3 regions of the Bacillus sp. H1a genome follow, and region 1 is predicted to be linked to each of the others. Evidence: riboswitches for the same ligand, from Rfam matches in the RefSeq annotation. Region 1 holds a riboswitch; each other region holds the start of a gene.
The links. Region 1 has a riboswitch for S-adenosylmethionine ahead of U860_RS0111495 (hypothetical protein). Riboswitches for the same ligand answer to the same signal wherever they lie in the genome.

Region 1 (10,731 bases):
TTAAAAAAGGATTAACGAAAGCGGCGAAACTACCGAAAACAAATGGTCAAGGTATTATTGCCATTTCTATTATTAGTTTACTAGGAGCATATATAAACTGGGGATTTGGCATTGTTGTATCTGTTTTATATGCAAAGGAAGTCGCAAGGCAGTTAGACGGACTTGATTATAGACTAGCAATCGCTTCTTCTTACTCCGGATTTCTCATTTGGCATGCAGGTCTTTCTGCTTCTATCCCTCTTACGTTAGCTACAGGCGGCGAAACGTTAATCAAAACGACAGCTGGGAGTATTAAAGAAGCGATTCCAATAACAGAAACGTTATTCTCACCATACGCTCTCGTTCCAGTTATTATCTTTTTAATCACAATGCCTCTCATTAATAAAGCAATGCATCCAGATGAAAAACATACGATTACAGTAGATCCTAGTGTATTTCATGAAGAAGCTGCCGCTCAAGAAGTTGAGCAAAAAACATTCGCTGAAAAAATGGAGAATAGTATTATTATTACACTTTGCATCGGGTTATTAGGTCTTATTTATATTTTTAACTATTTTAGTACGAAAGGCTTTAACCTTACGCTTGATATCGTCATTTTTATGTTATTAATTGCGGGACTTATTTTCCACCGTACTCCGATTCAATATATTCGTGCTTTTTCTGACTCAACAAAAAGCGCTTCTGGTATTTTACTTCAATTTCCGTTCTACGCAGGAATTATGGGGATGATGATTGGAGTGAATAGTGAAGGTCTTTCACTTGGAGGAGCTATATCTACTTTCTTTATTAGCATTTCAAATGAAAACACATTCCCGCTCTTTACATTTTTAAGCGCTGGAATTGTTAATATTTTCGTTCCATCTGGAGGCGGTCAATGGGCAGTGCAAGCACCAATCATGATTCCAGCTGGCGCTGAGCTTGGTGTACCCGCTGCAAAAACAGCGATGGCAATCGCATGGGGCGATGCTTGGACGAATTTAATTCAACCTTTCTGGGCGTTACCAGCATTAGCGATAGCTGGTTTAGGAGCTCGTGATATTATGGGATTTTGTGTTGTCAATTTACTTTATGCCGGCGTAATCATAAGCCTATGTTTCCTTTTCATTTAAATAATTAATTACTCGAAAAGCTAGTTTTATACTAGCTTTTTTATATGATAAATTATTCGCTTTCTATACAATTTATTATCTTTCTCCACACTATCTCTGTATGATTTAACACTTCATATGCAAACAAATCTTCGCACACTTTTTCAATCATATGAGGATTGTTCTTCAAGAAATTCCACCGTAGCACTTTAGGAAGAAAATGTTTTTCATATTCTTTACTTCCCCTTATCACCTCATCAACTTCTCTTTCACAAATTCCTCTTATTAGATAATCATTTCTTAATTGTATCTGAATTTGTTTAAACGTTTCGCTGCATTTCTTCAATTGGACTAAACACTTTATATACGTACGAAAAAGTTCGTCCTCATAATTACAACACTTTATAATACGATCGATTTCATTCATAATTTACGAGCCTCTCCTTCTATTTGTAACAGCCATTTTTCACGCTGCGTTACTTTACTCGTTTTCACAGATTGAAAAACAGAACGCTTTATATTACGAATGCCACAAAAGCGTAAAACTCCTCTTTTCATCATAATCCAATCCGCTGATCGATATAATAGTGCCACGTACCATAACGGTGAGTCTAACGTATTAATAACCCACGCCTTCTTTCCTTTAAATAAGCCTTTCGGTAATGCACCTTTATACTTATAAGCAAATCCAGCTACAAAAATACGATCGATAAATCCTTTTAAAATGGCAGGCATGCCCCACCACCATATCGGATATATGAATAGAAGAGCATCGGCCTTCTGCACTAATTCCCTATATCGCTTCGTCTCTTCTTCATGTAGTAAATCACGTCTTTTCTTCTCCTCATTAAATACAAGTACTGGATCGAATTGTTCCTTATATAAATCGAGTAGTGTAACAGAATGATTTGTTCCTTGTAGTCCTTTTTGAACATGCTCCAAAATCGATGCATTAAAACTTGAAGGATTAGGATGAGCGTATATAATTAATATATTCACTACAAAGCACCCCCTTCTACAGTTAAATTTACCCTTTCTTTAACATCTTCTCTACAATTTGCACATTTTTAGAACTTTGTAATAAACGATTTAACACTGTTAGTAACTCTTCTTTTTCTAAACCTTTCAGTTGCTCTTTAACTGTACTCTCACCAGCACCTTGAATATCATAAACGACCGCTGCCATATGTTTACAATAGTTCTCATAAGGACACTCGCAGCTACTTTCTGTAAAATCTTCAAGATCAATAATCACTTCATAATTCCCTGCATTTCCAGTAACGAAAGCAAATACTTTCTTGTCGTGTATTTCAACATCTTCTACATGTCCTTCTTCATAATATTCATACCCTCTATCTATAATGTACTTTGGAATCCATTTCGTTATATCTTTTAATAAATAAGCATACATAACAACACCTCTTCCTTTAATTCCCTTTTGACTTCCAAAACCCTGCGTGTTATTCTAATTACTGTCAAGTAGCGAGTCTACGTGACAAAACAACTGACACCTATTCGGCGAAGGTGTCTATTTTTATTTGTAGCCGATATGAAGTGCCTCTTTCAGGCACATTCAATTTTTGACACTACACACTCAACACCATTCCCTTGTATCAGGCTGCTTTAGCAGTCTTTTACTCTACATACTTCGTTATTCCAAGAAAAAAAGAGAGCTTAGCTCCCTTTTCTCGCTTTATAAAATACCCCTTTTTCAGCATAGAGATATTCATCAGAAGCTAAAGTAATTTTCCCATCCAGTTTCAGTTCATCTAATAGTCTTGATAAATAAAATTGATGTAACATTTTTTTCGTGAATTTTCCTTCATGATGCGAAACGATATGTTCTTGAATATCTAACAATGATATTGGCTTATCTTGCTCTATCATATATTCATAAACTGCATTACGCAGTTTTACGTATTTTTCGAGTGTCACAGTACTTCGCAACCCCTTTCTTCTTATTATGTATTTTCGTAATCGGTTTTTTTGCAACAAAAAAACCTCTCCGATAAGAAGAAGTTACGTATATATCTTCGTCTTATCTCCCAGAACAAATATGTTCTGCTGGAATTAGCACCTGCATCGCGGTTGCTGGGTTTCATCGGGCCAGTCCCTCCACCTCTCTGGATAAGAAAATATTCACTTTGAATTTAACTATACGTATCTTTATTGTAATTGTCAAATAAATTATATTTTCTTCTTTATTGTTCATACTACAAACAGATATACAAAAGGAGGTTACTACGTTGCAAAAGAACGCCCGTGGATACGTACAAGATTCATTTCATTCGTTACAAGAAGCGAAGCATTGTTTAGAAGATGCATTACAAACTGTTGAAAAAGAAAGCAATCGCGCACGTATTGAACAATCCCTTTATGCTGTAGAAGAAGCATTACAAAGATGTGATTATACCGTTCATATTTTAGAACAAGAATGAAAACTTCCCATCAAAAGATGGGAAGTTTTTTTCAAATGGCATACTTCATCATTATTGCCGTTATTATTAAAAAATATACAGAATTAACAATTTCCAAAATCCCTACTTTTAATATAGAAATCTTTTTACCATACAACATAATTGCTCGAATGACACTTGGTACGAATATGAGAGAACACCATGGATTTATAGCAAATACGATTACCGTTAATACAATATGATATCCCCAAGATATATAACGATACTTCGGATTATTTTTTTCACGAATCATTGTTTTCACGTAAAACGTGCTTCCTAAAAAATATAAGAATGAAATAAGCGCAATGAATACTGCTGTTCTATCAATAAATTTCATTGAGAAATAATAACTGATTAAGCCGCCTATACAAAACACAACAATCGCGCAAATGTCATTTAGTAATGCTCTTTCATTTTTTTGACGAGCGTAATACATGTTTACAATAAACAAAGGAATCAGTAACACTACGAATAAAAGAATTCGCCATTCATATAATAAAGAAATCATCCCAAATACGAATGCGCAAATAAAATATACAATTGCAGCGTGCAGAAACTCTTTTTTTCTTCTTTGCTTTATGTACATGAGAAATGGATACGTAGCTAAATAGATAAAAAACCAAGCTAAGAACAATGGAATATGATAAAAAGTAGGTTTGCCAAGTAATACACTTAATAGAAATGGAATGACAAGCATCGCCCATGCTCCATGCTGTTTCGGAATAACTAACTTCATTAACTATACACCTCCCTTTTGAAAATAATTCTCACCTATTATTATACAAATAACTTCATATAAAAACGAAGATATATTAAATCTATTCTTTGACACTTTTACAATAAAAAAATGCTTCTTACAATATGTAAGAAGCATGAAAGAGGCAAACGAATATGTAAGTCGCGACCCTACCTTATATGAGTATGCTGTTCTACGTCACCTTATGCTCATCTAATATACCATACTTTTTTTTAAATCTTGTGAGGATCGTAATCCATGAAGTACTGAATAACAGTAGGAAAATAACATTCGATATCGCATGACTAAGATCGAAAGAAAAACTTGCGACATAGTAGGCAATAACTGTTTCCCACGTTGCTTCTCGTATAAAACCAAGAAGCCCCCAGAAATTCATAATCCATCCAAAAACGAATCCAACGACAAAGCCATATATGAGTCTTCCCCAAAGCTTTTTCATTAAAAATGTGTTGCGCAATAGTCCAGCTATAAATCCAATCATGCCCCACGAAAACATTTGCCACGGCGTCCACGGACCTTGTCCTAAAAAAATATTAGATACAATGGCCGCTGTTGCACCAATCATAAAGCCAGTTTCACTCCCAAAAACAATTGCAGAAACGATAATGACAAAGGAAGTCGTTTGTACACTCGGTAAAATCGAAAATGGCACTCGACTAACCGCTGCGATTGCTGCTAACACGGCAACGATAACAATTTCACGTGAAACAAACGCTTTCCTTTCAAAGCGGACATAGAAAGGTAACATAATGATAGCTAATAAAAACAAACTACTTACCATGTAATAACCATCCATAATAAGAGTCGTAAAGAGTAGTGTACATATTACAATAGCAAAAATAAATATTATGAATGCAACATATCGTTTGGACACGCTTCGTACACATCCTCCCACGTTAATGCAAATGGCAACTCTTTTCGGATGAATCGATTAATAGATGTTGTATAAAAGAAATTGCCACTAAAGAACTCTTTCGGTGTATCATTCATAATGACTTTCCCATCAAATAACATCATGCATTGATCTACATATTTTGCTGCAAACTCAATATCATGCGTTGCCATCACAATCGTTGTACCTTCTTTTTGCAACTGCTTAAATAGCTCTCCTACTCTTTCTTTCTTCCATGGATCCAGGCCTTTCGTTGGCTCATCAAGTAATAATAAAGTTGGCTTTGATAATAACGTTGTACATAATGCGAGTAGTTGTTGCTCTCCCCCGCTACAATCATGCGGATGCCGATCGATAAGCGAATCTAGCCAAAATCTCTTTAACATTTCTTCTGCTATTACTTTTCCCTCTTCGCCATATAATTCACGAGCACGCTCATAAACCTCTTCCCACACTGTATCAAATGTGAAATGATAGTACGGATGTTGTGATACGTATCCTATACTTTTAAATCGTTCTTTCGAATCGATTTTATGTATCACTTTTCCACTCCACTTTACTTTCCCTCTTCTAGCCTTTTGTAATCCTGCTAAAATCGTTAACAGTGTAGACTTCCCTGTACCATTTTTTCCGACGAGAGCTGTCCATTTTCCTTTTTCGATATTCACTGTCAAATCTCGCAAAATGATTGGACTATTTTTTTCATATTGAAAAGATATATGTTCTGCACTTAAAATTACTTCTTGCTTCTCACGTTGTTCCACTTGCTGATTCATATATTGTATCGCCTTAAAATCATTCATTTTCATTTGTGCTTCTCGCACTGTAAACGGAATATCTTTCACATTCCACTCTAAAAACAATCTTGGAATTTGCGGAATGAATGGACGGAATTTTTCTACTTCCCACATTTTCGCTATCACACTTTTAGGCGTACCATCATAAATGATTCTTCCGTTATCCATACAAACGACACGAGTTGCTAGCGGCATCACTTCATCTAAACGATGTTCACTTAAAATAATCGTAATTCCGAGTTCTTCATTAATACGCTTTAACAATCCTAAAAACTCTTTCGCAGCAATCGGGTCTAACTGCGCTGTTGGTTCATCCAGTAATAATAGCTTCGGCTGCATGACTAATACCGCAGCCAAATTTACTAGTTGTTTTTGTCCACCAGATAAAGTATGAACAGATTGGTGTAACAAATCTTGAAACCCTAAAAAACTAATGAGCTCCGCTATTCTTTTTTGAATAATATGTGATGGTAATCCGATATTTTCTAAAGAAAATGCTAGCTCTTGAATCACTGTATCCATTACGAGCTGATTTTCTGGATTTTGAAATACCATACCAATTTCTTGTGCAGATAATAAATCTGGTACATTTTCTAATAAAGCACCATCATAATATGTATGTCCAGAACGCGTGCCAATTGGAAGTAACTCCTTTTTGAAATGTTTTAATAAAGTTGTCTTCCCAGAACCTGAACCGCCAGCAAGTACGATAAATTCTCCTTTTTGAACAGAAAGATAAATATGCTGTAACGCTTCTTCATTTTCATCAGCATATACAAATGATAAATTCTTTATTTCTGCATGCGCCACCATATCCATTCCCTTCCTTCCATTACAAGCGGTAAGCTAATAAACATCATAAATAACAAAAACATAATTCCATCGTATTGCTGGAATAGTATTGATTCCACTTTCGGATAAATGATCAATTTGCCTCCGCCGTAATAACTACATATGAATGAAGTTATTAATAGAAAAACTAAATAACTCAACGTAGACCAGTCACGTCTTTCCATTCTATATCGAATATACGTCGTACGCTTCGTTACACCAAATCCGCGAGCTTGCATAGAATCAGCCGTTTGTAGTGCGTCTTCTAACGAACAAACTAACAATACTTGCAGTAATTGCATTCCATTTTTTATACGCTCAATGAGTGAACCTGAATCTAATTGTACACCTTTCGTTTTTTGGACGAGTGTAATTTTCTTTAATCGTCGTATAAATAAAGGAACAAATCGCACTGTAATCATCGTTAATAGTGCAACTTTCGGTGAAATTCTTGAAAACAAATATAAAAATTTATGACTTGAAATAATATCGTTATAAGATGCAAAAGTAAACATTACCGCAACTAATAATAATCCCATAACAAGTCCATACATACAGGCCTCAAGCTTAATCCGGCTATCTCCTAAATGAAATAACGTAGTCGCTCCTCTATGTGTTAATAAAGAATTAAACAAAATTACCATTAAAAAGAATACAATAGTACTCGGCAGCATCTTTCTTATTTTCTCGCCATTCCCTTGTACTATATTTATGGTTACTATTAGTACAATCGCTCCAATTAAAAAAAGAGGATGAAGACACATCATACATAGTATCATCACCCCAATATAATAGAAAAAATTCACAAAAGGATGTAAAGAAGAAAAGCTTATTTTCATAGTCCTTTACCGAAGATCCTTTCCTATTTTAATACAAACACCCACTCAATTGTATCTCCTGGTTTTACTTTAACTACACCAGCACTATAATTTGGAAAAGCACCGTTCACACGATATTTCCACCCACTAGTAGCAGTAATATCTTTTTCGTACAAGTCATTAATACCTTTTACATATATACCATCTTTAGAGCCCATTGCATCAACCTCTAGTCCTGTACTCTGTAGCACACTGTAAACTGTATCACCTTCTTGTACATCAACCTTTTTCGCACCTAATAAGTATCCTTCATGACCTTTTACGGAGATAGTAACTTGTTTCGCTTGCGGTTTCGGTGGTTCTGGCGGATTAGGTGGCACTGGTTTCGGTAGTTCTGGAACAGTTACGTCTTTTCCACCTTTATTCGGATCAACTTTTTGCTCCTGCTTTGGTGTTTCTTTCGGCTGATTAACAACCTTTGCTTCTTCTTTTACTTCTGGTGCTTTCGGTTGCTGCTTCTCTTCTTGTACTTTTTGTTGTTCCGGTTGTTTATTTGCAGCAGGTTGTTCTTTCGGTTTCTCTTCTTTCTTTACTTCAGGCTGTTCCTGCGCTTTTTCTTCTTTTTGTTCTTGCTTATCTTTCTGCTCTTCTTGTTGTTTCTGTTCCGGCTCAGTTTGTTTCTCTTCCGGTTTCGTTTCATCTTTTTGTTCTTCTTGTTTCGCTACTTCTTTTTGTTCTTCTTGCTTTGGTTCTGCCTTCTTCTCAGGCTTTACAGCCGTTTCTTCACATCCGGCTAATAATCCCAAAGAAAGAAATAACGAAATGAACCATTTCATCTTACTCATGCTGCCCCTCACCTTTCATAATAAAATTAGGAGCAAATAATTGCTCCTAATTTTTGTTAAGCTGCTTTACGTCTCCATAATACATATGCAGAAGCAATACATAATACACCCATACCTACTTCTGTAGCTGCACTATGAGAAGATGCTCCTGTTTTTGGTAATTGATTCTTATTGTTGTTTGGTTCTTTATTAACTCGTTCGTTATCTACAACAACTTTCAAATTTTCATCTTTTGGTTGTTTTTGTAACTCTTCTTGTTGTTTCGGCTGTTCTACAACTTCTTTTTCTTCTACAGTTGTTTCTGGTTCTACAATTGGTTTCGTATCGATTTCATTACCTGATACATTTGACAAATCATAAATCGATTTCCCAAGATCTTTAAACTGAAGTAAAGCTAAAAATGCTTGCTCTGTAGCCATTCCGCTACCTTTTTGATCTTTTGGTAACCATTTGAACTCACCATTTGGAAGCTGGTATGACATTAAATTTTGTACTGCTTTATTAAGACGAGTGTGATCTACATCTTTAACTAGCGATAGTCCAATAATTGCTTGTGCAGTACTATTAGAATTCTCTTGTCCATCAGCAGCAAAGCCACCATTGTCTAACTGCTGCTTGTATAAGTAATCAACAGCTTTTTGAATAACTGGCTTAACATCTTGTTGTTCTTGGTAAGGAGCTAATGCTGATAAAACCATACCTGTTACATCAATGTTACTAGCACTTTCTTTTTTACTTGAACTATCATACGTCCAGCCGCCATCTGTATGTTGCGCCTGTAAAAGTGCTTGTACTAATGCAACTCGATTCCATTTCGCTTCAACTGGAACCTCATATTTCTTTGTATCAAATGCAAGTAAAGCAAATGCGTATCCTGTTACAGAATCCACTTTATCTGATTCAAACAAATTTTGTACTAAGTTTTGTCCCTCTATCTTTGTAGGATCTACATTCATTGCATTCATCATGATAATCGTTCTAGCTAAATCTGTTGCTGAAAAACGATTTAAACGCTTCTTAACCTTTTCGGCTACTGGCTTAACATAGTTTACTTTCGTTTCAACCGGAATGTTTACACCTGAACGAGCAAGCCCAATCGCTACCCAATCACTACCAATTCCATCTTGTAACATCTTTTCTGACGTTTTAGAAATTGCTTCGTTTAATTGTGCCGCTGGAATTTGAATATTCTCTTGCTTTGGTTGTTCTGTTGGTTTATCATTTGTTTGCGTTCCATCTGTCGGTTTACCATTTTCGCCTTCTGGTTTTGTTTCGCCTGTTGGTTTACCATTTTCGCCTTCTGGCTTTGTTTCGCCTGTCGGTTTACCATTTTCACCTTCTGGTTTTGTTTCGCCTGTCAGTTTACCATTTTCGCCTTCTGGTTTTGTTTCGCCATTAGGTTCTTCCGTTTTACAAGTTCCGAACTTATCTAACGTTTCTTTCAATGTTTCTTGACTCATATTGCTCCAGTCTGAAACGTAACGAAATGCAACAACATCCCCAGATTCTAATTTATAACTATCCGCACCAACTTCTGCGGATTTATCATTTACATCATACATCCAGCCGCTCGTTGCTCCAGCCATTAATCCATCAATGCCCTTTACATACGTTCCAAATGACATACTTTCAGATGTAACTTTGTCCCCCATTACTTTTTGGAGCAAACTAAGAGCTGTTTCTCCATCTTCAATGGAAACTTCTTTCGGACATAACATAATTCCTTTTTGTGATTCACCAACAATTACAAGTTTCGCTGTTTTTCCTTCAGCAAACGCAATATGTACGGAATTCGTAAAAGAAACAAATACAAGTGCGACTGCCATTAATGATGTAAGCAGCCATTTCTTTAACATTGCCATCCTCAATTATTCCTCCCTTTACTAACATTCACACAAAAAAAGGCCCTTCAAGGGCGTGCGATTGACACTCTTTTTTTGTAAGTGTCGAACAAAAAGCGCACAACACCTCCTATCCGCATGATTCGCGGCTATATTTGTATAGGAAAAATAATTTCGTTTATGAACGCACCATTGTGATAACATTCACTTTTCTAGGCAAAATTTACTTCCATTTCAAGTTATCGTAAAACGATAAACCTATACATTCTGTAAATTATAAATTTCTGTATTATTTTACTATTGACAAAGGATTTTGTCCATGTTTTATTAGATTTATTTCCCTATAAAACTATCTTATTAGGCTTTAATTAATAGAACTCACTACTTACTATGTAAGCTCTTTTCA
Region 2 (10,731 bases), on a different contig from region 1:
TGTTTTTTCTAAAAAAAGATGTGCAATGAAAACAACGATAAGCATGATAATGACAGGGACTGGAATCCCTAAAACGGAGCCTTGACCGATAAATAAAAAGGATGGAATAAAATGTCCTGTGGCCCCAGACATTCCTTCATAAATAGAAGATCCTTTTGAGAATGTTAAGTGTAGTCCATTCACGATATACATGATACTTAATGTAGCTAGCAAATCTGGTAGTTTAATTCGGATAACGAGTAGTGCATTTAATAATCCAACTAATAGACCACAAAGAATAGGAATAAGAAGTGTGACTAATAGTTCTTGTCGATATAAAACGAGACAGGAGGCGGCCGCAATTGTTGCTAAACTAGCGGTAGAGCCGACTGATAAATCAAATCCATCTACAATTAATGTAAAGGTAACACCGATTGCAAGTAACGTTACAATAGAAATGGAACGTAAAATATCACTAATATTGTTGTAGGTTAAAAAAGAATCGTTGACGATAGAGAAAAAAATTGTAACGCCTATAATGATAGCGATTGTGCTAAATTGATAAAAAAGATGGGTAGGTAAATATAATTTCTTAGTTTTAGTTTTATGAACGAGATTCAATGGAATAGCTCCCTTCAGATAAGTATAAAAGCTGTTCAGGAGATAGGTCATTCGGCAAGTACTCGCCTACAAATTCGCCGTTTGCTAGTATAAGAATACGATCGGCGATATGTAGCGCTTCATCTTGTTCTCCTGTGAAATAAATTACGGAATTTCCGTCTTCTGTAGTGTTGCGAATGAATTGAAAAATGTCTTGTTTCGCAGCGACGTCTACACCTTTAGTTGGCTCGTCCAAAAGAAATAGATTATGTTTGAATCCATCCCACTTTGCAATCGAGACTTTTTGTTGGTTTCCTCCGCTAAGTGAATGAATAAATGCTTTTGGATCATTTGGTGAGATGCTGAAAGTAGTAATTGCCGCAGTAGCATTATGTAATTCGGGTTGTTTTCGTCTCCAACCAGATTGGTGTAAATTTGTGTGACTTATAATATCTTCCGAAAGAAATAAGCCCTGTTTTCTTCTTTCTTCTGGTACAAGTGCGATTTTCGCTTTAATTGCATCTCGCGGTGTTTTAATCGTTATATTTTGGCCGTTTATTTTTGCACGATAAGTATGGCGAGCACCAAATAAAGTTTCAGCAAGCGTTGTTTTTCCGCTTCCAATTAATCCGTATATCACAACAGTTTCTCCTTTTCGTACTGTAAGAGAAAGGGGAGAATGGTCTTTGTGTAATTGAAGCTCTTGTACTTTTAATATTTCTTCACTCCCGAATTTTGGTGCTGTATTAATAGGAAGTAAGAGTTGTTTTCCAGTCATTGCTTCAACAATTTGTTGATCTGTAATCTTTGTAATAGCTTCAGATAGTGTAACCTTACCGTTATGTAATACAGTTACCTCATCCGCAAATTTTCGAATCTCGGATAAACGATGAGAAATCAAGATGATACCAATACCTTTTGATGTTAAATCTTTAAAGAGATTCCCAAAGGTTTCCACTTCTTTTGGCCCAAGAGAAGAAGTTGGCTCATCTAATAAAAGATAATTTGTATTGTTAGATAGGGCTCTTGCGATGAGAAGTAATTGTTTTTCATGTAATGAGCAGTTTGAAACATCTTCCGAAACATTTAAATCTACCTGGACAGCTTGCAAATATTGTTTCGCAAGTGCTACTAATTTTGATTTTGAAAATAGTACTTTATTTTGCATTGTTAAATGATCGATTAGTACATTTTCTAATACAGATAATCCAGGAATAAGTCCGTGATCCACTTCTTGTGTTACGAAAGAAATACCATGCTTTTTCGCATCTCGTGGCGAAGTAAAGGAAATAGGCTGATTATCAATTTTTATGTCCCCAGCAACTGGCTGAATTTCACCAGTTGCAATTTTTAGTAAAGTACTTTTTCCCGCGCCGTTCATTCCTAGTAAAGCGTGAACTTTTCCTTTTTGTATGTTAATAGAAACATCTTCTAGTACAGGGGTAGCGATGTGATAAGAATGTGTAATGTTTTGAAGAGAGAATGTCATCATTTTTTCTCCTTCTCTAATTTTTTCATCCAAGGGGAATATGCATCTTTCGAGTCTCCCCAACCGTTTATATGTTTTGATAATTGATCCATTGTTATATTTTCTTTTGGTAAACTATCTTTCTTTACTAAATAAGGTTCCAGTGAGTAAATATCCGGCGTTTGTTCACCAGCGATTTTTTTGTATAAGAAGCGCACTTGAACTTTACCGACTTCAGCCGGATCAGTTGCAGCCGTAGCGGTCCAAGGTGAATTTTCTTTTTGCATGAGTTGTAAATCTTCATTACTTAAGTCAATGCCGTATACTTTTATATCTGTACGATCAGCTTGTTCGAGTGCTTTGACGGCCCCTTTAGCAAACTCATCCCACGAAGCGAAAATAGCTTGTAAATCCCCTTGTTTCGGATATTTCTTTAGTAAAGCTTCTACTTGTGTTTGTGTATCAAGTGGTGTGTTATTACTAGCAGTACCAAAGCGTGCAACTTCTTTTATATTTGGATAACGTTTATAAAAAGCATCGATGATAACATTGCGACGTTCCATTGGAGCAAATCCGCCAACCCATACGACGGCGATATTCCCTTGTCCATTCAAATCTTCCGCTAACGTTTTTAATGATTTCCATGCGAGACTATAGTCATCTTGATCAATAATTGTTACGCCTGGTAAGCGTAGGTCGTTATCAAATGCTACTACAGGAATGTTCGCTTGTAATGCTTTTTCTACTCCGGGTTTTAGTGCTTCAGAGCGACCGTGATCAATTAAAATACCATCAACTTTTGAATTAATAGCAGTATCTAGATTTGCTGCCATTTTTGCTAAATCATTATCAGAATTGTAGACTTGCACACTGCCACCGAATAGCTCAACTTGTTTTTTGACACCCTCAATATATTGAGAGGAAAAAGTTCCGATGGACATTTGCATAATTAATGCGATTTTTAATGGCTTTTTTACTTGGCTTGGAATTTCTGTTTGTAAATGGTTTTCTGCTGTAGTAGTCACTTTCTTCACCGGTTGTTGCATTTGTGAAGAGACAGCATCTTGTTCATTTGTGCAAGCTGTTAATGTAAGTAAGAGAAAAATAAGTGCGATGGAACAAAATTTCTTCATAAAAAAATCCCTCCTAAACTAAGAAGAGAGGGGAGGGAGTGAAAATAAAAAACGCCTTTTCATATAGAAAAGACGTCTTATCATATTACTCTTATCTTTCAACACAATGTGTTGTAAGAATTAGCACCGTGCCCATAAATGGGTCGGTTGCCGGGCTTCGTAGGGCTCATCCCTCCACCTGCTCTTGATAAGACATCGAATATTTAACTATTTCGAATTATTCCATAACTATGTACTATTGTCAAATGTTTTTTAATAAATAAAAAAACCCTCACAACGAGGGATTTTAATGTGGTAAGAATATCAATTGATAAGCGAACAAGATTCCGAATAAATACACAAGTGGGTGAACCGAACGGAATTTACCTTTTGCCACTTTCATAAGTGGGTATGAAATAAATCCAAGTGCAATACCTGTTGAGATACTTGATGTAAGTGGCATGCTTAAGATTACTAAGAATGCTGGGAATGATTCATCAAATGCATCCCAATCAATGTGGCGAACAGAGCCCATCATAAGACTACCAACGATAATTAGTGATGGTGCAGTAATAGCTGATACACCAGAAATGGCACTTACTAATGGTCCGAAGAACGCTGCTAATGCAAATAGAACAGCTACTGTAACTGTCGTTAAACCAGTACGACCACCGGCAGCAACACCAGCAGATGATTCAATATAAGCTGTTGATGGTGTTGTTCCGAACATAGAACCGATTGTTGCTGAGAATGAGTCAGATAGAAGAGCTCGTCCTGCTTTTGGAAGCTTTCCGTCTTTCATAAATCCACCTTGTTGTGCAACGCCAAGTAATGTACCTGTTGTATCGAATAGTGTAACAAGGAAGAATGAGAAAACAACGCCGTATAATCCGTAGTTAATTACATCAGATACAGCAGTAATTGGATTTGAAACAATAATTCCTTCTGGTAATCCAGGCATTGATGTAACACCGTTTGAGAATGTTAATTGTCCTGTGAAGAAAGCGATAATACCAGTTAATAGCATTCCGATAAATAGCGCGCCATTTACATTTAAAGACATAAGGACAATTGTAATTCCAAGTCCAGCTAATGCTAGTAGTACTGGAGCAGAGTGAAGATCTCCAAGTCCAACTAAGTTTGCATCATTTTTTGTAACGATACCTGTTAAACGTAAACCGATAAAGGCGATGAAAAGACCGATACCAGCAGTAATTGCATGTCTTAAGTTTTCAGGAATTGCTTCCATTAATTTTGTACGGAAAGATGTGAATGATAACAAAATTAAAATCATACCTGCTACGAATACAGCAGAGAATGCAATTGCGAAAGTCATGCCTTCATGAGCTTTTACAACAGAATAAGAGAAGTAAGCATTTAATCCCATACCTGGTGCAATTGCGATTGGTAAGTTTGTAAAGATTGCCATAAATAATGTTCCGACAACAGCTGCAATAATTGTCGCTGTAAATGCTTGTTCAAACGGAACACCTGCATCCCCAAGGATGACAGGGTTTACGACAATGATATATGCCATTGTTAAAAAGGTAATAATACCTGCCATAATTTCAGTTTTAATAGAAGTTTTATGTTTTGAAAGGTTAAACATATAAACATCCTTTCTTTTTACGAATAATTTCCACAACAGTTATATATAATATTCGTTTTTTATCTATTTTGCAATAGTTTTACATAAAAACTTTAGAACAATTCATATTTTATGTCTTAAATTCGAATATTAATCGTGAAGATGCGTGTGAATTACAGTTTTTTAATGTGTAAGTAGTTTTTATTATTGTGCACATTATAAGGAAAAGGAGTTGAAGGAAGTTATGCCACAGCAAAAAAACTTTTTAACAATGCCAGCGCAACATCAAAACAAACAGCCTGGTATTGAATCGTTAATGAATCCTCTTCCGCAATTTGAAGATCCAAATTATAAAGGAAGCGAAAAGTTAAAAGGAAAGAATGTATTAATTACAGGGGGAGATAGTGGTATTGGGCGAGCTGTGTCCATTGCTTTTGCAAAAGAGGGAGCAAATGTTGCGATTGCTTATTTAGATGAGGATGAAGATGCAAACGAGACGAAACAACTTGTTGAAAAAGAAGGCGTGGATTGCATATTACTGCCGGGGGATTTGAGTAGTGAACAACATTGTAAAGATATTGTGGAAAAGACTGTTTCACAGCTGGGGAGTTTAAATGTTCTAGTGAATAACGTCGCACAGCAATATCCGCAGCAAGGGTTAGAGTATATTACAGCGGAACAGCTAGAAAAAACGTTCCGTATTAATATTTTTTCTTATTTTCATGTTACAAAAGCAGCACTCTCTCATTTAAAGCAAGGGGATGTAATTATAAACACGGCATCTATCGTTGCGTATGAAGGAAATGAAACGTTGATCGATTATTCTGCAACGAAAGGAGCAATTGTCGCCTTTACAAGATCACTCTCTCAGTCCCTTGTACAAAAAGGAATTCGTGTAAATGGTGTTGCGCCAGGGCCAATTTGGACGCCGCTTATTCCATCAAGTTTTGATAAGAAAAAAGTATCACAGTTCGGGAGCAATGTCCCGATGCAAAGACCTGGTCAGCCGTATGAATTAGCACCTGCATATGTATATTTAGCGTCTAGTGATTCGGCTTATGTGACGGGACAAATGATACATGTAAATGGGGGCGTTATTGTAAATGGATAGTTTTCATTTATAAGAGCAAAGTAAAGCTAATTGCGTTTATTATGATGTTAGTGCTAGGGAGGATTTAGATGAAGAAAGTCTGGTTTATTGCAATCTTATTTTTCTGCCTACCAGCTAGCGCTTTTGCTAATACAGATCATCTAATATTAGTTAACCTTACGACGAATCAGCTATCTTTTTTTGAAGATGGAAACTATACTAGGACATTTCCGATAACGACAGGAAGAGACAGTACTCCGACGCCTGAAGGTAATTTTTGTATTATAAGTAAATATAAAAATAAAGACTACCATCGTAAAAAAATAGCTGGGGGTGCACCGAATAATCCTCTCGGTACGAGGTGGCTAGGTTTGGATAAAAAGGAATATGCGATTCATGGAACAAATCGGGAATGGACGATTGGAAGCCGGGAGTCGAATGGGTGTATTCGCATGCATGATCGGGACATACAATGGTTATATGATCGGGTACAATTACAGACAAAAGTAATTATTTCTCGTTTTTATACGAGTCCTGAATATGAAGCATATAAGCTTGGTTATCGTGTTGTGAGCTGGAATGGCCGTAAAGTAGAAGAGGAACAAATCGGGAATCTTACGTTAGTTGATCGTTTAAATATATATTGGCAAGAGCCAAATGGACAGCTTTCGAAAGTAAAAACAGTATTGCCAAATGAAAGATATGTAGTATATTCGAAACGGAAAAATGTAGTATATTATATAGGGAATAATTTGTATATAATAGATGAAACTGGAGAGAAAATTCGTTATGAACAATTACCGTATTCGATTTTGAGTAACATCTATAAAAGAAAATATAATGTCCCGTAATAGCTACCGTAAATAGACGGTAGCTTATTTGTGCTTTGATTTTAACTGCAACTATTGTTTTTTCATGAATATAATACAGTACGGATTGGGGGCGGTTATATTATGAAAAGTGAATTTGCATTTAAAATTTTCTTAGTAACGATTTGTTTATTTATCGTGTATTTGTATGCGTTACTCGTATTTTCCTTTTATGTTCCGTATATTGATTTAATATTGTTCGTCGGATTTATTTGTGCGTTTGTTAAAGCAAGGGAAGGAGAGAGGAGTATATATCGGCGTATCACTTTATGTGGGACGGTCATTCTCGGCGTTTTATACTTTTTTATGATGCATGATTTTTGGAGGGGAATGTAAAAAAGCATACGACTAATCGTATGCTTTTACATCTGCCAATGAAGGAAGTGAGGAGATTGCTCCGTAGTTTGTACATGTTATGGCACCTACTTTATTTGCGAACGAGACAAACTCGGTTAAGTCTGTGAATTTTTGAGGAAGCATTTGTTCATTTTTTGAAATTTGATATAACATCGCTCCAACGAAAGCATCGCCAGCACCAGTTGTATCTACTTGTTTAATGGAAACAGAAGGTACAATGATTTGAGAGTCTTTTGTTGCGAGAAGGGTACCATCTTTTCCGAGTGTAATAGCTACAACTTTAGCCCCGTAATGTAATAATTTCAGTGCTGATTGTTGTAAATCAGTTTCTTTAGAAAGCATTATTGCTTCTTCTTGGCTTACTTTTACGAAATGTGCGTGTTTTATAAAGGATAGGCAATCTTGAGAAAATTGCTCTACATCTGTAATCAGTGCATCTCGATAATTTGGATCAAAAGAAATAAAATGATTATTGTCTTTCGCAAATTGTAATAGTTGAAAGTATGTTTCCTTTAATGGACTTGATAATAAGGCAGTTGCCGAACCGAAATGTATTAAATCATTACGTTTTATTTTTGATAAATCAATTTTATTAAAGGTGTATTCACCATCAGCTCCGCGCATAAAAATAAAATCTCGTTCACCATCTTTATCGATAGATACGAAAGCAAGCGTGGTTTGTTTATCTCTTATGAGCATTGAAGTATCAACATGAGCGCGTTGTAAAGTTTGCTCTAGAAACTCACCAGATGGATCGTTTCCTACTTGTCCCATAAATGTAGCGCGTCCACCTAATTTTGTAATAGCAGCGGCAACGTTAGCTGGAGCCCCACCAGCTTTTTTTTCGAAATCTGTACCGTCCACTAAAGAAACATTGGAATTTCGGCAAACGAAATCAATTAATAATTCACCTATACAAAAAACATTTCTCATACAATCCCTCTTTTAAGTTTATATTGTGTAATTGTAAAGTGTAGTTTTGCATCTGAAAAGATTGCAATATACTGTTTCATGTCTTTTCGCGGAAATACTCTAGACGTAAAGACAGTGGACCCATTATATAAGAAGATTTCTACGATGCTATTATCTACAAATATTCTTAGATCTATCGTATCGTGAATATCAATTTTTTTACAGCGTTCATACCCATATTCTCCGCCAAATTGGTGATGGAAGTTTCTTCGGTCTATGGAAACAGTTCCTTTTTCACGGTTAAATGTGATTGGGAAAGATTCTTCTTCATTATGGAAGATAGAAAGGCCGAAGTTGTTCGCATCATCTGTTTTAAGAGTTACAATTAATTCATATGAGCATTCATGGCCAAGGTTCGCTAGTACGTTTAGCCCAGTTGATATGTCACCTGAAACCTCTTTTTTGGTTGTTCTTAGTTTGGTTAGTTCTGAAACTGGTTTTTGTTTTAATATATTATTTTCTAATGCTAGTTCTCGTGGAAGTGTTAAACAATGAGCCCACATATAATCATCAGAAGGATATGTTATTTCGCTTGAGCCCGCCCAAGCAAATAAAAGGCGGCGCCCAGATTGATCTTCTAAAGTTTGAGGGGCATAAAAGTCGAAACCTTTATCAACTTCGTAATACGAATCAATATGAAAATATAAATTTTCAATATTGAAATTTCCAATTGCATATACGACATTATATACATTTTGAAAATTTTCCTCGTCTCTTTCGATCCCTTGCGGCGAAAAGAGTAACACATCTTTCCCTGATAATTGGAAGTAGTCGGGGCACTCCCACATAAATCCGAATTCTTTTAAATTGGTTTTAACCTCACCTTGGAAATTCCAACTGTATAGGTCTAGTGACTTATATAATAATAGAGTACCCGTTTTATTTTTACGTTGTGCTCCGAGTAACATATAGTACGTATCGTTATTTTTCCATACTTTTGGGTCGCGTACATGCTTCGTATATCCATCAGGAATCATATCAATAACAGGATTATTACTATATTTAGTCATCGTATATTGAGAATCCATCGTTACCATACATTGTTTAGCATCGCGAGAATCATCAGATTTCTTTATGTTACCTGTATATAATAAGTGAAGAAGCCCATCTTTTATAATAGAACTACCGGAATATGCGCCGTGTGATTCATAACTTTCAGTAGGGATGATGGCTATTGGCATTCGCTCCCAGTTAATAAGATCTTTTGATTTTACATGTCCCCAATGCTTCATTCCGTGAATTGGGCCAAATGGATACCACTGATAAAAAACGTGATATTCGTCATTGTAGTATGATACACCGTTAGGGTCATTCATTAATCCATATGGTGGATGGATATGATAAATCGGTTTCCATGAATCTTGATTTGCAATTTCTAATAAAGAATGTAATTCTTCTTTATTAGATTGTAGTATTGTTTTATATTTCGACATAGGTTTTCACCCCGTTGTTATTTACTTTCTTTATATAAAATGAATGTGGCAACAAAAGCCGTAATAACTGCAATAGCGAAGCCGATTACATAGTGAATCACATTCATCATGCCAAGAGGTGCAACAATTGTAAGCATTGGAATACCTGTTAGACCATATGCATTCGCTGCAACTTGCATCCAAACAACGTAAGCGCCTCCAATTGAGCCGCCAATAGCTGCTGCAATAAATGGTTTACCAAGTTTTAAATTGACACCAAAAATAGCTGGTTCTGTAATTCCTAAAAATGCAGAAGCTGCTGCTGGAATTGCGATTTCTTTCGTTTTTTTGTTTTTTGTTTTGAAATAAACTGCTAAAGTAGCTCCGCCTTGAGCAACATTCGCCATTGACCAAATAGGGAGTAAGAAATTGACACCGATATCTTTATTTGCGAGTAAGCCAGCTTCAATAGCGTGGAAGCTATGGTGTAAGCCAGTAAGAACGATTGTTGAATATAGACCACCGAATATAAGTCCAGCTACTGGTCCTGCAAATTGATAAATTGTATTTAAAAGGTACGTAATACCGTCACCGATTTTATATCCAATTGGTCCGATAATAATAAGTGATAAAAAGCCAGTTATAATAATTGTTAAGAACGGTGTAACTAATAAATCTAAAGAGTTCGGAACGCGTTTTCGGAGTTCTTTTTCAATTGTGCTCATAACATATACGCATAATAAAATAGGTAAAACAGTGCCTTGATAGCCAATCATATCAATATCCATACCAAGGAAATGTAAAACAGTTGGTTTTGCGTTTGAAAGAGTCCAAGGGTTCGTTAAGCTTGGGTGAGTTAATATGCCACCAACAACTGCACCTAAGAAAATATTTCCGCCAAATTCTTTAGCAGCGCTAACACCGATTAAAATAGGTAAAATAATGAAAGCTGCACTTGAGAACATATCAAGCAATTGGATAAGTGAGTGATCGCCAGGAACTAATTTAAACGCTTTCAACATTCCGAGTAGACCCATAAGTAAACCGCTTGCGACAATAGCTGGAATGATTGGAACGAAAATATTGGATAATGTTTTTGCAAGTCGAGCGAGCGGGTTCATTTTTTTCTTAGGAATATCGTTTGATGCTGTAGAATCAAGTTCGGTCATTCCAGTTAGTTTTGAAAATTCATCATATACTTTGTTTACTACACCAGTTCCAAAAATAATTTGATATTGCTCAGTCGTTGCGAAAGCACCTTTAACCCCATCGATGTTTTCGATT
Region 3 (10,731 bases), on a different contig from region 1:
ATAACTAACGTAGTAATTGGCACAAAATTAATAAATAAAATCCCATTAATTGATGATAAGATTTTCACACCGTAGTTCCAAGCAAGTAGCGCTACAATACCTGGTAACGTCATCATAAATAACAAATCATATTTCACAATAGAAATCGTTCCCATGCTTGGAACTGATACATATCCAAGTGCCGTAATGATTATTGTTATAACCCCTGTAACTGCTGTCCCAAATACACAAGTTAATGTTGAGTAACGTAATGTTGACCAATCGCTACACGTTTGACCACCCATCGTATAAATAACCCATCCTACAACACCAATAAATATGAATGCTAGTGAAAACATGTTATCTTTCAATGTTAAAAAGAAACTCATGTCACCTTTGGTAATAACAAATATAGCCCCTATAAACGCGATAATCATGCTCGTTATCATATACTTTTTCGGTTTTATATGCTTGTATCCCCATAAAATACAAATTGAAATCATCGGCATAAGTGCTTCCATAATAGAAGCTACCATTACACCTGGCTTTCCCATTAACATTTGTCCTAGAAAAACTAATACATTATATACAGTAAACGCCATTGTTCCAAAAAAGACGAGTAACTTCCCTCTTCCTTCTAAGCAAAATGATTTCTTTCCTTCTTTCAGCAGCAATAATGCAATCAGTACAATTGCTACCGCCCCATAACGAATAGATGAAAAATAAAATGGATCTATGTATTCTAGTGCGTGATCAGCAACAGGAAACATCGCTCCCCATGACATACTCGCAATTAAACATGCTAAAGCACCTATTATCATTTGACCTTTTCTCACCACAATCCCCCGCTTCTTTCTTTTTGCACAAAGAGAATTGTAAAAGAAAAAATATATCACGTAAAATGATTCAAAATGATGTTAACTATCATTTATAATGATAGTTAACATCAAGGAGGAGCATAAAATGGAATTACGAGACTTACAAATCTTCCAGAGCGTTGCTGATCGCGGTAGTGTAAGTGGCGCAGCAAAAGAATTAAATTACGTACAATCAAATGTAACAGCACGTATTAAACAGTTAGAAAACGAATTAAAAACACCGCTCTTTTATCGCCATAAACGAGGCATGACTTTAACAGCTGAAGGAAGAAAAACGCTTGTTTATGTTAATAAAATTTTGCAAGATGTTGAAGAGCTAAAACAAGTATTTTTAGACAGTGAAACACCATCTGGTATATTAAAAATCGGTACAGTCGAAACAGTCAGTACATTGCCTACCATCTTATCTTCTTACTATAAAAGCTACCCAAATGTCGATTTATCATTACAAGCTGGTCTAACGGAAGAACTTATTAGAGAAGTACTCGATCATCAATTAGATGGTGCCTTTATATCAGGTCCTATTAAACATCCACTAATTGAACAATACGATGTTAGTACCGAGAAATTAATGCTTATTACACAAAATAAAGCTTTTCATATAGAAGAATTTACTACGACGCCCCTACTCGTTTTTAATCAAGGATGTGGATACCGTTCCAAGCTAGAACGATGGCTTAAAGATGAAGGTTTGCTGCCAAAAAGGATTATGGAATTTAACATATTAGAAACAATATTAAATAGTGTGGCGCTCGGTCTTGGGATTACACTTGTCCCCCAATCTGCGGTGCAGCACCTTTCTACAGCAGGTAAAGTACATTGCCATCCAATTCCCGAAAAATACGGCAGTATTTCAACTGTTTTCATACGCCGTAAAGATAGCTACATGACCAATTCGATGCGTAGCTTTTTAAAAACAATTACGGAGCACCATCATATCAATATGCTTTAAAAGACATTCTTACACGAATGTCTTTTTTTCTTACAAAAGTGTAATCCTCTCGTAAGCTAATTCGATAGTTGCAACTACCTATATTTCATATAATTAAGACAGAAAGCAGGGCAACAACAATTCGAAAAGGAGCGGATACACATGATGAACAAAATGAAATCAAACAAATTTTTTAACACAATGGGCATGGTGCTATCCGCACTTGTCGATGCAAAGGCTGTTGCAACTACATTAAACAAATAAGGAGAGATTATGATGAACAACATTACTTTCAACAAATCAGATTTTATCGGACTTGCAAGTGGAGCAGCTCTTCTTACGGCTTTCATTTACACACTTGCTCAAAGTCTCGTTTAACAATTTATTTCCCCAAACCCCTTTATATATAGAAAAAGCTGCTCGTCTTATAGACAAGCAGCTTTTTAGTTTGTTTCATATATAATTTGGCCTGTTTTGCTTATATCATATCCACCAATTGCTTTTAATTCATTATGAAACTCTTCAGATTGCAAAACTTCTTTCATAACCTCAATAAGTTCCTCATTTTCTTTATTCTTCAGAAGTACTAAATCATATTGTTCTTTCCTTATCGGAATAAAGTCTACGTTTACAATTTGCGAAAACTTTTCTGATCCTACTCCAACATCAGCCTTTCCATTCGCAACTTGCGAGGCAACACCAAGGTGATTTGATTCTCCCCATTCATATCCGCTAATATCTTCTTTATTTAATTTTTGAATTCGCAATTGCTCATCCACTAACACCCTAATACCAGAACCTTTTTCTCGATTTACAAATCGTATAGATGACTGAGATAAATCAGCCCATGTTTTTATATTTTTGGGATTTCCTTTTTGCACATAAAACCCAACATTTCTTGCTAATAAATTAATCATAATACATGGTTGTCCAACTAAAATACGTTTTACGTAAGGAACATTATATGTACCCGTTTCACCATCAAACAAATGCAAACTAACGACGCTTCCTTCTCCTTGGTACATCTTCACTAAACTCGTTAAACTACCTTGATACGCCCTTAATATATTAGAATTTGGCAAACGATTTTCTATATGTTTTGCCAGCATATCTAACGTTAGTTCTTGACCACTAATGATGCGTGTATTCGAACTACTAATTTCGTCCTTCTTTACAGGAGTAACTTGTACCTTACCTGTTTTCATTTGCTTTATATATTGTTCTAGATCCGCTGCATCAATGCGCATTTGTCTACCAACCCTATAAGAAGGGAGTTCGCCCTTTTTAATTAAGTCGTATACAGTTAATTTTGATACTTTTAATCGCTTTGCTACTTCTTCCGTTGTGTAGGAATGATGATCCATAGACGATTCCTCACTTTCTCCCTTCATTGTAACAAAGAAAAGAATATTTCTCCTAGTTTTTAAAAACAATCACATATTTCTAAATATGTTCAATTATAACTATTTATAATTAAATATAATTAGTTATAATTAATATGGTAAACGAAAGGGGATTTTTTTATGAACAAATTCACATTACGATCCATTGGGGTACTTATACTTTCTTTTCTTCTTATATTCAGTGCAGCTTGTTCAAGCGGAGAAAAGAAAGAAAGATCAGTTGCTAAAGAAGGAAAAACAGTAGAGCTTACTATATCAGCTGCTGCAAGTTTACAAGATGCATTAAAAGAAATTGAAAAGCAATATAAAGAGAAAGAACCAACTATTAAGCTTTCTTTTAACTTCGGTGCTTCCGGTGCACTTCAACAACAAATTGAACAAGGTGCGCCTGCTGATTTATTCTTCTCTGCAGCAGAAGATAAATTCCAAACCCTCGTTAAAAAAGGAGTCATTAATGAAAAAGAAGGAAAAAATCTTCTTGGAAACGAACTAGTTCTAGTCGTTCCTAAAAATAGTTCTCTTACAAAATTTCAAGATTTAAAAGATGAGAAAATCAAAAAATTAGCACTCGGTACACCCGAATCTGTACCTGCAGGAAAATATGCAAAAGCTTCTCTCACACATGAAAATCTTTGGAATGACGTTCAAAATAAAATCGTATTTACAAAAGATGTTCGCCAAGTGTTAACATATGTAGAAACAGGTAATGTTGATGCCGGTATCGTATACAAAACAGACGCTCTCGTTTCAGACAAAGTAAAAATTGGAGAGGCGGCAGCAGCTGATTCCCATGAGCCAATCCACTATCCTTTAGGTGTTATAAAGGAATCTAAGCATAAGAAAGAGGCGACTTCATTCTATGAGTATTTGCAGTCAAAAGATGCACAATCTATCTTTAAGAAATACGGATTTACAATCCTGCCATAATTACTATGAGCTTTGATACAATTTTGTCACCTGTCTTTCTATCCTTACGAGTAGCTGCATGCGCCACCGTTATCGTTACGATTTTGGGAACGATTATTGGACGGGCGTTAGCACGCTCCTCGTGGCGATATAAAGTACTACTAGAAACCATCTTTTTATTACCGATGGTACTTCCACCAACTGTTATCGGCTTTTTTCTCATTATCATTTTTGGAAATAACAGTCCCATTGGAAAGTGGATTGAATCATTATTTCAGCAGTCCATTATGTTTACATCTACTGCTGCTATCATTGCTTCTACAGTCGTTGCATTTCCGCTCATGTATCAATCAGCAAAAACAGGATTTTCTATCGCAAATGTACAAATTGAAGATGGCGCGCGCGACCTTGGTGCAAGTGAGTATCAAGTTTTTCTACACGTTACACTCCCGCTTGCATTCCCCGCACTACTTAGCGGTATGATTTTAAGCTTTGTTCGCGCACTCGGTGAATTTGGTGCCACTTTAATGTTTGCAGGAAATATACCAGGCAAAACACAAACGATTCCAACGGCAATTTATATGGCTATCGATGCAAGTAATATGCAACTCGCTTGGACACTTGTCATCATAACGATTAGCATGTCACTTCTATTTTTATTATGTATTCAACTCATTAATAAGCGAATTACCACTTCCTAAAGCAGCTTTCGACAAAGGCTGCTTCTTTATTTCCTAAGAAATAAAATATATCGCTATAAAATAACTGAATCTTATTTTTTATTAAAATATACATTCTATTTGAATTTACTTTCTAAAATAGTCAATTTCCTGTTATTATATGGAGGTGTTTCAAAAAATGAAGAAATGAAAACGCATTTATATCGTAAGTTCTTCATCCTGTTTTAGCGATCGGTAATCTTCTACTCTATTAGTGGGGCATTACCGATCGTTAGAACGATATGTAATTATATTGGTATAGAAAACCGAAGGGAGTCTTGTAATGGACATTTTATTAGCGCTTCTTCCTGCAATCGCATGGGGAAACATCTTATTAGTAAGCGTAAAAATGGGCGGTGGTGCATATAGCCAAACGGTAGGTATGACAATCGGTGCTCTATTCTTCGCAACAATTATGTATGTATTTACTCAACCAGCTTTAACAATGACAATCTTGATTGTTGGTTTTATTTCAGGTTTATTCTGGGCTTTAGGACAAGTAAACCAATTAAAAACAGTTGAAAAACTAGGTGTTTCAACTACTGTAACTATTTCCACTGGTATGCAACTTGTTGCAACTTCTATCTTTGGAGTTATCGCTTTTCGTGAGTGGACTACTACTACAACGATTGTTCTGGGAACGATTGCAATCCTATTAATCGTAGTTGGTGTTGTATTCACATCACTAGATGATAAAGAAAATGCACAGCCACCAGGACAATTGAAAAAGGGACTTCTTACTTTAATTGTTTCTACTTTCGGCTATCTTGTATATGTAATTATTATTCGTTGGTATAACATTGATGGTTGGTCTGCTATTTTACCACAGGCAGTTGGTATGTTTGTTGGTGCAGTTGTACTGACATCTAAACATAAACCATTTAACAAATACGCAATTCGTAATGCTTTATCTGGTTTACTATGGGGAACAGGAAACTTATTCTTACTTCTTTCACTACCACGTGTCGGAGTAGCAACAAGCTTCCCATTATCTCAAACTGGAATCGTTATCTCAACATTTGGTGCAATTGTCTTCTTAGGTGAAAAGAAAACAAAACGTCAATTGATCTTTATTGCACTAGGTAGTGTTTTAATTATCGGCGGCGCCGTATTACTTGGTATGACGAAATCATAAATTTATACTATATTTAAACCCCCTGAAGCGTATATGCTTCAGGGGGTTTTTTATTGCAATTATTTTTTAAATATAATTATTTATATGATTTTGTTTTTTATAGTTTCTCTTCCATTCTAGCAAGCCATCAATACATAAAAACAGATTAATAACAGATAATATTAGCATGACGTATAAGCCAGTTGAAATATAAATCACAATGCTAACTATGTTATACAAAATCCATAAATGCCAATTTTCTAAGATTTTTCGGCTTAGCAAAAGCCTTTTCTTTTTACAAGAAGCTCTTAAAAATGGTATCGTTTTTTATAACATTTTCTCATTAGAAAGGAATAAAGGATATGCCTAATAAACATCGAATTTTATTTATTGGTGCCGGCCGTATGGCAGAGGCTATATTTTCCGGATTACTCAAAACTAGTAAAGAATACATCGAAGAAATTATCGTTTCCAACCGAAGCAATGTAGAAAAACTAACGCAATTACAAACTCAATATGATATATCGATTACAACGGATTGGAAGCAGCATATTAAATCTGTAGATACAATTGTTTTAGCAATGCCGCCTGCTGCACATGAACAGTTATTAAAGGAGTTATTTCCTCTTCTAACCGACCAATTTGTCGTAACAGTTGCTGCTGGAATCGGACCATCTTACCTAGAAGAAAGACTTCCTCAAGGGACACCTGTTGCCTGGATTATGCCAAATACAGCTGCTGAAATTGGAAAGTCTATCTCCTTATATACGACGGGACATTCCGTAGATGAAACACATCAAGAAACGTTACAACTTCTTTTAAAAGGCATCGGTACCTCGCAATCTTGTACCGAAGAGGAAGTTCACCAACTTACCGCAGTTACTGGTAGTGCACCTGCTTTTCTCTACCACTTTGCTGAAGGGTTAATTGAAGCAACGAAAAGCTATGGAATTGATGAGGAAACAGCGAAACACCTTGTCATTCAAATGATTGCTGGCTCTGCCGCTATGCTCCAGCAAAATCAGGATCCAGCTGTGCTCCGCGAACAAGTAACAACACCTGGAGGTTCAACCGCCGAAGGCTTAAAAGTTCTATATGAAAATAATTTTTCAGAGGTCATTCAACAAGCAATTGAAGCAACCAATAAAAAAGCTAGGGGGAATTAATATGACTTTAATAAGTTTAAACGACTACACAACATTACATAATGGCGTGAAAATGCCTTGGTTCGGTTTAGGTGTTTTTAAAGTAGAAGACGGTACAGAAGTAATTAATTCTGTAAAAGCAGCTATAAAAAATGGATACCGTAGCATCGATACTGCTGCGATATATAAAAATGAAGAAGGCGTTGGTCAAGCAATTCGCGAATCTGGCATCCCTCGTGAAGAACTATTCATCACTTCAAAAGTGTGGAATAGTGATCAAGGTTACGAGTCAACATTACAAGCATTTGAAACTACATTAGAAAAATTAGGTCTAGAATATTTAGATTTATACTTAGTACATTGGCCTGTAAAAGGAAAGTACACTGAATCATGGAAAGCTTTAGAGAAGCTTTATAAAGATGGTCGTGTTCGTGCTATCGGTGTGAGTAATTTCCATATTCACCACCTGCAAGACGTATTTGAAATTGCAGAAATTAAGCCAATGGTTAACCAAGTAGAATACCATCCACGTTTAGCGCAAGAAGAATTGCATACTTTCTGTAAAGAGCATGGTATTCAGCTTGAAGCTTGGTCACCATTAATGCAGGGACAACTACTGGATAATCCAACATTACAAGAAATTGCTGCAAAATATAACAAATCAACTGCACAAGTGATTTTACGTTGGGATCTACAAAATGCAGTTGTAACAATTCCTAAGTCTATTAAAGAACACCGTATTATTGAAAATGCGAATATCTTCGATTTCGAATTAAGCACTGATGATATGAAGGCAATTCAAGCTTTAAACGAAAATCATCGCGTTGGTCCAGACCCAGATAACTTTAACTTCTAAATAGGAGAACCACTGTACATATGCAGTGGTTCTTTTTTAAAAACTGAAAATTTAAACTATTTTACATTCAATTGACACTTCATTCTCTAAGGTGTAAGATTTTGAATTATCAAAGAAACAAAAAAATGAATATAGTCAATTTGTTTACTCATTGTATCAAGAGAGGTGGAGGGACTGGCCCTTTGAAACCTCGGCAACAGGTTCATTTTGAATACTGTGCCACTTCCTGCAAGCTTTATGCTTGAAAGATAGAATGAGGGACTTCGTTTATATACGGGTGCATAACTTGTACGTAAAAATCCCTCTTTCTCAATACGAAAAGAGGGATTTTTTATTTTTCATTCCCTCATCATCATCCAATCTTATTAATTATTTAGGAGGAAAATCAAATGAAAAAGAAGTTTGTACCCGGTATTGCATCAGTTGTAGGAGTAAGTATTTTATTAACTGGTTGCGGTAGTTATAAAAACGAAGCGAGCGGAGCAAATGCAAAAGATGAGGCACCTAGTAAGCAAGTTTTAAACTTATCTTCCCCTACCGAGATTCGAACAATGGATACGGCTCGTGCTACTGATACTGATTCTGGTCAAGTAATGAGAAACGTATTTGAAGGTTTATATAATCTTGGTGAAGGTAATAAACCTGTTCCTGGTGTTGCAAAATCTCATGAAGTAAGTGGTGATAAAACGAAATACACATTCCATTTACGAGATTCAAAATGGTCGAACGGCACACCTGTAACAGCGAAAGATTTTGTCTTCGCTTGGCAAAGAGCTGTCGATCCAGCAACAGCCTCTGAATATGCTTTTTTATTCTTTGATATTAAAAACGCTAAAAAAATTAACAGCAAAGAGCTTCCAGCCGATCAACTTGGTGTAAAAGCAGTTGATGACCATACATTTGAAGTAGAATTAGAGCGTCCTGTTCCATACTTTATTAGCTTAACGGCGTTCCCAACATTTCTACCAATCAACGAGGAATTCTTTAAATCACAAGGTGATAAGTATGCTTTAGAAGATAATAACATCTTGTACAACGGAGCTTTTACACTAAGCGATTGGAAGCATGAACAAAGCTTTAAATTTAAGAAAAACCCTACTTATTGGGATAAAGATAATGTCAAACTCGAAGAAATCAATTTCAACGTTGTGAAAGAAAAATCAACGGAAGTAAATTTATTCGAATCGAAACAATTAGACCGCATAAAATTAACATCTGATTTCGTTGATAAGTATAAAAAGGATGGAAACTTTAAAGAACGTCCAAACGTAGGTGTACAATTTTTACGTATGAATCAACAAAACAAAGTACTTCAAAACGTCTCTGCACGTCAAGCAATTGCTCAAACAATTGATCGGAAATCCTTTGTAAATACGTTATTAAATGATGGCTCTATACCAGCTTATAGTCTCATTCCGAAAAATTTTGCAAAAGGTCCCGATGGAACAGACTTCCGTGCTGCAAACGGCGATTTAACAAAAATCGATACAAAATCTGCACAAGAATTATGGAAAAAGGCAAAACAAGAACTTGGATCTGAAAAAATAACATTAGAACTATTAACAAGTGATGGTGACCTTGAGAAGAAAACAGGGGAATTTTTAAAAGGACAATTAGAAAAAAACCTAGATGGCTTAACGATTAATATAAAACCTCAGCCGCGTAAGCAGCAGGTTTCATTATTATTGAAAGGTGAATATGAAATTGGAATTGACGGTTGGAGCCCTGACTTTGCTGATCCAATTACATTCCTTGAACTATTTACAACAAATAATCCTTACAATTTAGATCATTACTCTAATAAAGAGTTTGATGACACAATTGAGAAAGTCAAAACTACTTTAGCTGGTGATGAAAAAGCCCGCTTTGAAGCATTACTAGCATCAGAGAAAATATTATTTAAAGACTCTGTTATCGCTCCTCTCTATCAAAAAGGAGAATCTTATCTTGAACGTTCTTATGTAAAAGGAATTGTGCAAGTTGACTTTGCAGGCCAGTTAAACTTCAAGTGGGCAAAAATCGAAAAATAAATTCATAGAAACAGATTTAGCCGGTGATGAAAAAACTCGCTGGGAAGCAATGAAGCAAGCTGAAAAAATCTTATTACAAGATGGTGCTGTTGCTCCTTTATATCAACAAGGTCGTTCTTACCTACAACGCGGATTTATTAAAGGACTTGTAACAACTGACTTCGGCGGTGAGTTTAACTACAAATGGACAGAAGTTGCAAAATAATAAAACCCAGTAAAAAGGTATCCACATGAAGGATACCTTTTTTACTCTATACTTCTTTAACTACAGAACTTCTTCCCTTTACTATACCTTTTATACATATAACAATTACTGCTACCAGTTGTGTAACTAAAATAATAAACAATAATGAAATAATATTTTTCTCTAAACTAACTCCGTCGAATATTATTGTATAATAACCATTTGCTGCGTATGTTACGGGAAATAATCCCGGAGAGTATACCTGTATTTCCGAATACAGTGATAAGTATTTGTTTTAATGATAAGAAGACAAAAAGGACTATTGTCAGCTCTCTTTTTGTACTGAACTAAAACTCATAATAAATATAAACATCAAATATGTTTTCCATATCAGAGAAGGTATATGTCCTGACCAAAGACAACTAATTAAATAGTTGATTCCCATAATGCACGAGGATACTACTAAGCTAATACTTATCAGTTTCACACATTTGAGCATATCTTTTCTCCCTACTTTTTATTTTTCTACTTCTTCAAATTGCAGATTTGCCGGCTCTTCTAAAAGCGTTTCATAAAAGCTTTCTGC

Region 2: linked by a shared signal. The riboswitch ahead of U860_RS0122170 (sugar ABC transporter substrate-binding protein) and the one ahead of U860_RS0111495 (hypothetical protein) in region 1 are both predicted to bind S-adenosylmethionine.
Region 3: linked by a shared signal. The riboswitch ahead of U860_RS0127695 (peptide ABC transporter substrate-binding protein) and the one ahead of U860_RS0111495 (hypothetical protein) in region 1 are both predicted to bind S-adenosylmethionine.

The regions. Positions count from the first base shown of each region.
Region 1 is NZ_AYMH01000022.1:60,268-70,998, forward strand. It holds gene U860_RS0111475 (short-chain fatty acid transporter) at 1-1,109, shown strand, start outside; gene U860_RS0111480 (hypothetical protein) at 1,162-1,515, opposite strand; gene U860_RS0111485 (NAD(P)H-dependent oxidoreductase) at 1,512-2,087, opposite strand; gene U860_RS0111490 (SWIM zinc finger family protein) at 2,116-2,499, opposite strand; gene U860_RS0111495 (hypothetical protein) at 2,763-3,083, opposite strand; SAM riboswitch class I at 3,124-3,222, opposite strand; gene U860_RS0111500 (hypothetical protein) at 3,335-3,526, shown strand; gene U860_RS0111505 (YwiC-like family protein) at 3,558-4,280, opposite strand; gene U860_RS0111510 (ECF transporter S component) at 4,474-5,175, opposite strand; gene U860_RS0111515 (energy-coupling factor ABC transporter ATP-binding protein) at 5,148-6,809, opposite strand; gene U860_RS0111520 (energy-coupling factor transporter transmembrane component T) at 6,782-7,660, opposite strand; gene U860_RS0111525 (DUF4430 domain-containing protein) at 7,684-8,484, opposite strand; gene U860_RS0111530 (DUF4430 domain-containing protein) at 8,541-10,346, opposite strand; gene rraA (ribonuclease E activity regulator RraA) at 10,707-10,731, opposite strand, start outside.
Region 2 is NZ_AYMH01000047.1:23,908-34,638, forward strand. It holds gene U860_RS0122160 (ABC transporter permease) at 1-600, opposite strand, end outside; gene U860_RS0122165 (sugar ABC transporter ATP-binding protein) at 584-2,071, opposite strand; gene U860_RS0122170 (sugar ABC transporter substrate-binding protein) at 2,068-3,180, opposite strand; SAM riboswitch class I at 3,269-3,374, opposite strand; gene U860_RS0122175 (NCS2 family permease) at 3,467-4,768, opposite strand; gene U860_RS0122180 (SDR family oxidoreductase) at 4,992-5,858, shown strand; gene U860_RS0122185 (L,D-transpeptidase) at 5,927-6,688, shown strand; gene U860_RS0122190 (hypothetical protein) at 6,791-7,042, shown strand; gene U860_RS0122195 (carbohydrate kinase) at 7,055-7,996, opposite strand; gene U860_RS0122200 (sucrose-6-phosphate hydrolase) at 7,993-9,468, opposite strand; gene U860_RS0122205 (sucrose-specific PTS transporter subunit IIBC) at 9,486-10,731, opposite strand, start outside.
Region 3 is NZ_AYMH01000073.1:25,876-36,606, reverse strand. It holds gene U860_RS0127745 (DMT family transporter) at 1-815, opposite strand, end outside; gene U860_RS0127740 (LysR family transcriptional regulator) at 943-1,809, shown strand; gene U860_RS34415 (DUF3948 family protein) at 2,065-2,166, shown strand; gene U860_RS0127725 (helix-turn-helix transcriptional regulator) at 2,232-3,179, opposite strand; gene modA (molybdate ABC transporter substrate-binding protein) at 3,312-4,118, shown strand; gene modB (molybdate ABC transporter permease subunit) at 4,124-4,798, shown strand; gene U860_RS0127710 (GRP family sugar transporter) at 5,100-5,951, shown strand; partial or broken gene pnuC (nicotinamide riboside transporter PnuC) at 6,018-6,212, opposite strand; gene proC (pyrroline-5-carboxylate reductase) at 6,293-7,096, shown strand; gene U860_RS0127700 (aldo/keto reductase) at 7,098-7,931, shown strand; SAM riboswitch class I at 8,082-8,186, shown strand; gene U860_RS0127695 (peptide ABC transporter substrate-binding protein) at 8,321-9,961, shown strand; partial or broken gene U860_RS34405 (peptide ABC transporter substrate-binding protein) at 9,966-10,166, shown strand; partial or broken gene U860_RS36110 (hypothetical protein) at 10,213-10,474, opposite strand.